Maricaulis maris: one gene and its partner. The main gene of each other region encodes a partner of the protein of the gene in region 2 in a complex. Links are inferred from orthologs where the notes say so. Each region holds a gene or a part of one and is shown on either strand. Other genes may lie near its edges. The genes, in order: dnaG and AAA969_RS05740.

Region 1 (3,229 bases), 1.0 Mb from region 2 along the record:
TGCGGCTGCCGACCACCCGCTTCGGGGATGGCAGCCAAGCGGTGACGCCCTCGGACTATCAATTCCTTCCGGTCGCCGAACGCGCCCGGATCGTCCGCAATCGCCATGTTGGTGACACCCTGCTGGTGGGGCTGAACGAGCGGGTGGACGGCGCAACGCAGAATCTGGCGCTGGCTGTGCCGCTTGAGGGCGGCGCGGCAACCCGCTTGGGGCTCGAGGATCCGGTGTCGCGGATCGAGGTGATCGGGCGTGACGGGCTGATTGTCACCCAGGGCGAGGACACGAGCTTTGTCACCGTGTCGCTGGACGGCGACGCGCCAATGATCGCGGACCGGTTCGTGCTCGAAGACACCGCGGAGTCGGAAAGCCGCAGCCATGCCTTCTTCTTCCGACCCGGCGGCGCTGACGGGGACGGGCTGGCCGCCCTGCCGCTCCTCGGTAGCGATGATCGCGAGGCGGACATGGTTTTCCTGCAGCGGGAGCAGGGCAGCTTCTCGCGAATCGGTCGCTTGCAGGCGCGGGCCCGTCCCGGGCTGGATGACGACTGTGTCGCCTCCTGCACGGACTGGTATGGCAATGCCCGTCCCATCTTCCTGCGTGACCGCATCCTGGCCCTGCTGGGCTATGAAATCGTTGAGGGTGTTCTGGGAGAGAAACGGGTCGAGGAAATCGGCCGGGTCAATTTCACGCCCGGACCGCGCAAGGATTGAGCCGGCGCGGGCCGGTGCCTGAGCGAATAAATCGACCAGCGGACAAATAAGGTGCATCATGTCCGCTTGGGTTTTTGCGGGCGGAGTTGTGCTTTTCCATGCGTCTCAATGAGGACTTCATCGACGAGATCAAGGCGCGAGTGCGCCCGTCGGACCTCATTGGCCGCAGCGTCGCGCTGAAGCGCCAGGGCCGCGAATTCGTTGGCCTGTCGCCTTTCAAGAAAGAGCGCTCGCCCTCGTTTTTCGTCAATGATGACAAACGCTTCTATCATTGCTTCGCCTCCGGCAAGCATGGCGACATCTTTACCTGGCTGGAAGAGATGGAGGGGCTCTCCTTCATGGAAGCCGCCGAGCGTCTGGCCGGCGAGGCCGGTCTGCGCCTGCCCGAGCCCGATCCGGAGAGCCAGCAGAAGACCCAGCACCGCAAATCGCTCGTTGAGTGGATGGAGAGCGCCCAGACTTTCTTCCTGAGGGCGCTGCGCTCACCGGCCGCCGAGGAGGCTCGTCGCTATCTCAAATCGCGCGGGCTGACCGGCGAGGATTGTGTGCGCTTCGGCATCGGCTATGCGCCGGAAAGCCGGACCGCGCTGAAGGACGAACTGGTCACCGCCGGTGCGCCGGTGGCCGATCTCGTCGAGTGCGGCCTCTTGATCGAGCCGGACAATGGCTCACCCTATGACCGCTTCCGCGACCGGATCACCTTTCCGATCCACGATCCGCGCAATCGCCTGGTCGGCTTTGGTGGTCGGGCCTTGTCGAAGGAGGCGCGGGCGAAATATCTCAATTCGCCGGAGACCCCGATCTTCCACAAGGGCTCGCTGCTCTATCGCTATCCCGAGGCGCGCAAGGCGGCCTCTGATCCCAAGCAGGACATCCGTGGCCTGATCGTCACCGAAGGCTATCTCGACGCGATCGCGCTCGCCCGCGCCGGGCTGGAGCACGGCGTTGCGCCGCTCGGCACTGCAGTCACCGAGGAGCAGATCCAGCTGCTCTGGCGGGCCGGCGGTGAGCCGGTCATGTGCCTCGACGGCGACAGCGCCGGGCGGGCGGCTGCCTTCAAGGCCGCAGACCGTGCCCTGCCGCTGCTGCAGCCGGGCAAGACCATGCGCTTTGCCTTCATGCCCGACGGCAAGGACCCGGACGACATCCTCCGCGAAGAGGGAGCCAACGCCCTGCGCGCTGTGTTCCGCGAGACCCGCTCGCTCGCCGACCTGATCTGGGAGCGCGAGGTTCTGCTCGAGCCGCTCGACGATCCCGATCGCCGGGCCGGCTTCCGGCGCCGGATTCGGGCCCTGGTCTCACAGATTGCCGACAGCGATATCCGCGAGGAGTACAAGCGCGAGTTCGATCAGCGCATGGATGCGCTTTTTGGCGCCCGTCCGCAGTCCGGGCAGCGCGGATCGCGTGGGCCGTGGCGCCCGGGCAAGGGTGTGCCGCTGGGGGCGACGGCTGAGCTCCGCAACAAGCAGTCACGGCGCTCCGATCCGACCTCCCGGCTGGGCCATCTCCTGCTCGTGGCGGCCATCGAATACCCTGAAATCGCCGCGTCGCAGGTCGAGACGCTGGCGCTTTTGCGGTTGGGACCGCTTGACACTCTGCGCGACGCCGTTCTAGACGCGTGCTCTTCTGGGCAGTTTGTGCAGACCGACACGCTAAGGGCCGAATTGGCCGACGCCGGATATGCGGCAGAGATTAAGCGGTTGGACGGTGAGCGCAGACCCATGCGGGCGGAACTGGGCGGTATGGAGGCGTCTCCAGAGGTGAGGGCGGAAGCTTGGAAGCGGCTCGCTCATGCCTATATGGAACGAAGCGATGCACAGACACGTCGTGATGAGGCGCGGGCCCGTCTGGACGAAGAACTCAAGCAGGCGGATTCGGAACGCTTTCGGCAGGTGGTAGATGCCTACCGGTTCGAAAGCTCTCGTTCCGAATCCTCCTGATGCGTATAATTCGAATTGCGCGCCCCAGGGCGGCGCGACAAGGGACGAATAAATGAGCAAATCGGCTGAAGCCAACGACGCTGCAGAAAACTCGGATGGTCCGCTCCTGGACCTGACGGACCAGTCCGTCAAGAATATGGTGAAGACCGCCAAGAAGCGCGGTTACGTCACCCATGACGAGCTCAATGCGGTGCTGCCGAGCGAGGAGTTCTCGTCCGAGCAGATCGAGGACGTGCTCGCCCAGCTTTCCGAAATGGGTATCAATGTTGTCGACAATGATGCCGAGGTCGATGACGACGCTGCCGAGACGCCGAAATCGGCCAAGGGCGCTGCGTCATCCGATGATGATGACGAGGATGACGAGGAAGAGGAGAGCGACAGCCGTGCCGTGGCCGGCGCCTCCAAGACCGCCATTACCGGTCTCAACACTCCCAGCTCTGCCGACCGCACCGACGACCCGGTCCGCATGTATCTGCGCGAGATGGGCTCGGTCGAGCTGTTGTCGCGCGAAGGCGAGATCGCCATCGCCAAACGCATCGAGGCCGGTCGCAATGCGATGATCCGCGGCCTCTGCGAAAG
Region 2 (3,139 bases):
AGGCAAGGCCCTGCGTGCAACCGAAGCCAACATGGCGCGCTTTGAAGTGGAGCGTGAGCTCCTCGAGAAGCGCAATGCCGAACGCGCAGCGGAAGCGGCTGAAGCTGGCAAGACGATCGATGGCGAAAGCTTCGTCATGATCCGTCAGGCCGGTGAAAGCGGTCAGCTCTATGGTTCGGTCACCTCGCGTGACATTGCCGAGATCGTGTCTGAAGGCGGCACCAAGGTTGTCCGCTCGCAGATCGCCCTCAACGCGCCGATCAAGACGCTCGGCCTGCACGAGCTGAAGATCAAGCTGCACGCCGACGTTTCCGTGACCGTGACGATCAACATCGCACGTTCGCAGGACGAAGCCGAACGCCAGGCCGCCGGCGAAGACGTGATCGCAGCCCAGGCTGACGAAGATCGCGCCATCGCGGACGCCCAGGCTGCCGAACTCTTCGAAGCCAGCGAGGAAGGCCAGGAACTGGCTGCCCAGCGCGAAGCTGCCGAAGACGCCGGTGCCGGCGAAGAGGAAAGCGAAGAGACCGACGCGTAAGCACGGGTAACTTCTCAGCTTTTAACGGATACGGGCCGGTCGCGAGACCGGCCCGTTTTCATTTGTGCTCCCGCCTCTCCGTTTTCCACACTTGTCCACAGCCCGCCCAAAGAGCTGTGGGCAATCACGGCCCGGGCCGTCTCAGGGGGGTGTATCCCCGGCGTGCCTTCTGTATCCCAAAGGCATGACCACTGCTCTCCTGCCTTACGAAGATGACCGCCAGACCGAGACGCTCGATTCGGCACCGCACAATCTTGATGCCGAACAGGCCTTCCTGGGCGCGCTTCTCTATGACAACGAGATGTTCCACCGGGTCGCCGACTGGCTCAAGGCCGAGCACTTCTATGATCCGGTCCATGGCCGCATCTTTGAAAGCGCGACCGATCTGATCGGCCGCGGTTCGCTGGCCGATGCCGTTGTCCTGAAGACGGTTTTCGACCGCGATGACGGCCTGAAGGATATCGGCGGCACCACCTATCTCGCCGTCCTCATGGAAGGCGCCGCGACCGGGAATGCAGCGGTTGAATACGCCCGCATCATCTATGAACTGGCGCTGCGCCGGGAGCTGATCCGGATCGGCAATGATCTCGCCAATGCCGCCAGCGCCGATGTCGAGGTTCAGGCGCGCGAGCTGATCCAGGAAATCGAGCAGCAGCTCTACAACCTGGCAGAAGAAGGCTCGGCCTCTCGCGGCTTTGTCTCCTTCAAGCAGGCGCTCGCAGAATCCGTCGAGACCGCGGCGGCCGCCTATGAACGCGATGGCGGCCTGTCGGGTATTTCCTCGGGCCTCAAGTCACTCGACGAAAAGCTGGGCGGCATGCACCCGTCTGACCTGATCATCCTCGCCGGACGCCCGTCGATGGGCAAAACCGCGCTCGCCACCAATATCGCCTTCGATGTGGCGCGAAACTACCAGTTCGAGATTCAGCCTGACGGGACCAAGAAGACGATCAATGGCGGCGTTGTCGGTTTCTACTCGCTCGAAATGTCAGCCGAACAGCTCGCCACCCGCCTGATCGCCGATTACACCGGCATTCCCGGCTACATGATCCGCCAGGGCACGATCGACGCGACCCAGTACGAGGAGATCCGCGACGCCTGCCTCGAGATCCAGGGCCTGCCGCTCTATATCGACGACACGGGTGGCCTGCCTATCTCCGCCCTCGCCGCCCGCGCCCGCCGTCTCAAGCGCACGCATGGCCTTGATCTGATCGTGGTCGACTATCTGCAGCTGGTGACCTCTTCGAAAAACCGCTCGGGGGGAAGCCGCGTGGAAGAGGTCTCCGAGGTCACCCAGAACCTCAAGGCCCTGGCCAAGGAATTGTCGGTACCGGTGATCGCCCTGTCCCAGCTCTCGCGCCAGGTGGAAAACCGCGAGGACAAGAAGCCGCAGCTCTCCGACCTTCGGGAATCGGGCTCGATCGAGCAGGATGCCGACGTCGTCCTCTTCGTCTATCGTGAAGCCTATTACAAGGAACGCGAGAAACCGCGCGAGGACACACCGGAATACCTCGCCTGGGAGGAAGAGTTCCGTCGCATCGAGAAGCTCGCCGAAGTGATCATCGGCAAGCAGCGTCACGGTGCGATCGGGACGGCAAAGATGGCGTTCGACGGCGCTCGGACGAAATTTACGGATCTGGAAACGCGTTTTGACGACACCCCGTCCTGACCAGCCCGACCGCGGCACTGCTGCCCGACCGGCTCCGCGACTGATCATCGATCTCGGGGCCATCCGACGCAATTACGCCACGCTGCAATCCCTGGCCCCGACGGCGCATGTCGGAGCGGTTGTCAAAGCCAATGGCTATGGCCTTGCCGCGGCCGAGGTCGTGCCGACCCTCGCCGATGCCGGCTGCCGCTGTTTCTATGTGGCCCATACATCGGAAGCCCGCGAGGTCCGCGAAGCGCTCGGCGAGCGACCGGCGGACATCTTCGTCTTCAACGGTTTCTGGCCGTCCGAGCTGGATGAGCTGCGCACGCTGTCACTGTTTCCGGTGATCAATGACCTCGGTCAGCTCGAGGCGTTGCGGCAACAGGCACCCGATCTGCCCTTCGCGCTACATTTCGACACCGGGATGAGCCGCCTCGGGCTCGATGCCGACGAGACCGACGCGCTGATCGCCGATCCGACACGTCTGGACGGCCTCCATTTGCGCCAGATCATGAGCCATCTGGCCTGCGCTGACGCCCCGGACCATCCGCTCAACGCGCGTCAGCAGCAGCGTTTTGACCGTATCCGCCGGGCCTTCCCCGCCATCCCGGCCAGCCTCTCCAACTCGGCCGGAACAGTGTTGGGGCCGGATTATCACTATGACGTGCTGCGGCCCGGCCTCGCGCTTTTTGGCGGCATGCCACCGGTCGGTCAGCCCTCACCGTTTGAGCCGGTTGTCTCGATCGAGGCGCCGATCCTGCAGATCCGCACCCTGCGCGCCGGCGACACGGTCGGCTATGGCGCCAGCCTGACCGTTGACGGCCCGCGCCGGGTCGCAACCGTTGCTGCCGGCTATGCTGACGGCCTGCTGCGGGCTTTTGGCAATGGCGGCTTTGGCCGGATTGGCGAGGCCCGGGTTCCGATCCTGGGCCGGGTGTCGATGGATCTGA

The links.
Region 1: the proteins of AAA969_RS05740 (region 2) and dnaG are in contact, whole or in part, in a crystal structure (PDB 2R6A), measured with the Geobacillus stearothermophilus proteins. The link is inferred for Maricaulis maris from one-to-one orthologs. Residues at the interface, in WP_033016901.1 of Geobacillus stearothermophilus: Ser13, Glu15, Ala16, Gln18, Glu91, Leu92, Asp94, Ala95, Val96, Pro97, Thr98, Ala99, Ala100, Asn101, Tyr104, Tyr105, Ile108; in WP_049624496.1 of Geobacillus stearothermophilus: Lys456, Leu457, Leu458, Pro459, Ala460, Asn463, Ala464, Leu467, Leu535, Leu536, Ile537, Ala538, Gln544, Glu545, Asp548, Tyr549, His552.

The regions. Positions count from the first base shown.
Region 1 is NZ_AP027270.1:2,252,660-2,255,888, reverse strand. What follows is about bases 317-3,229. They hold dnaG (DNA primase), read left to right. Parts: upstream 317-808; coding sequence 809-2,650; downstream 2,651-3,229. Other genes in these bases: rpoD (RNA polymerase sigma factor RpoD), read left to right, coding at 2,703-3,229; AAA969_RS10685 (beta-propeller domain-containing protein), read left to right, coding at 317-710. Outside these bases: more of AAA969_RS10685, read left to right, coding at 1-316. UniProt on the Escherichia coli protein: RNA polymerase that catalyzes the synthesis of short RNA molecules used as primers for DNA polymerase during DNA replication.
Region 2 is NZ_AP027270.1:1,241,459-1,244,597, reverse strand. What follows is about bases 142-2,964. They hold AAA969_RS05740 (replicative DNA helicase), read left to right. Parts: upstream 142-722; coding sequence 723-2,207; downstream 2,208-2,964. Other genes in these bases: alr (alanine racemase), read left to right, coding at 2,188-2,964; rplI (50S ribosomal protein L9), read left to right, coding at 142-538. In the rest of the region: more of rplI, read left to right, coding at 1-141; more of alr, read left to right, coding at 2,965-3,139. UniProt on the Escherichia coli protein: The main replicative DNA helicase, it participates in initiation and elongation during chromosome replication. Travels ahead of the DNA replisome, separating dsDNA into templates for DNA synthesis.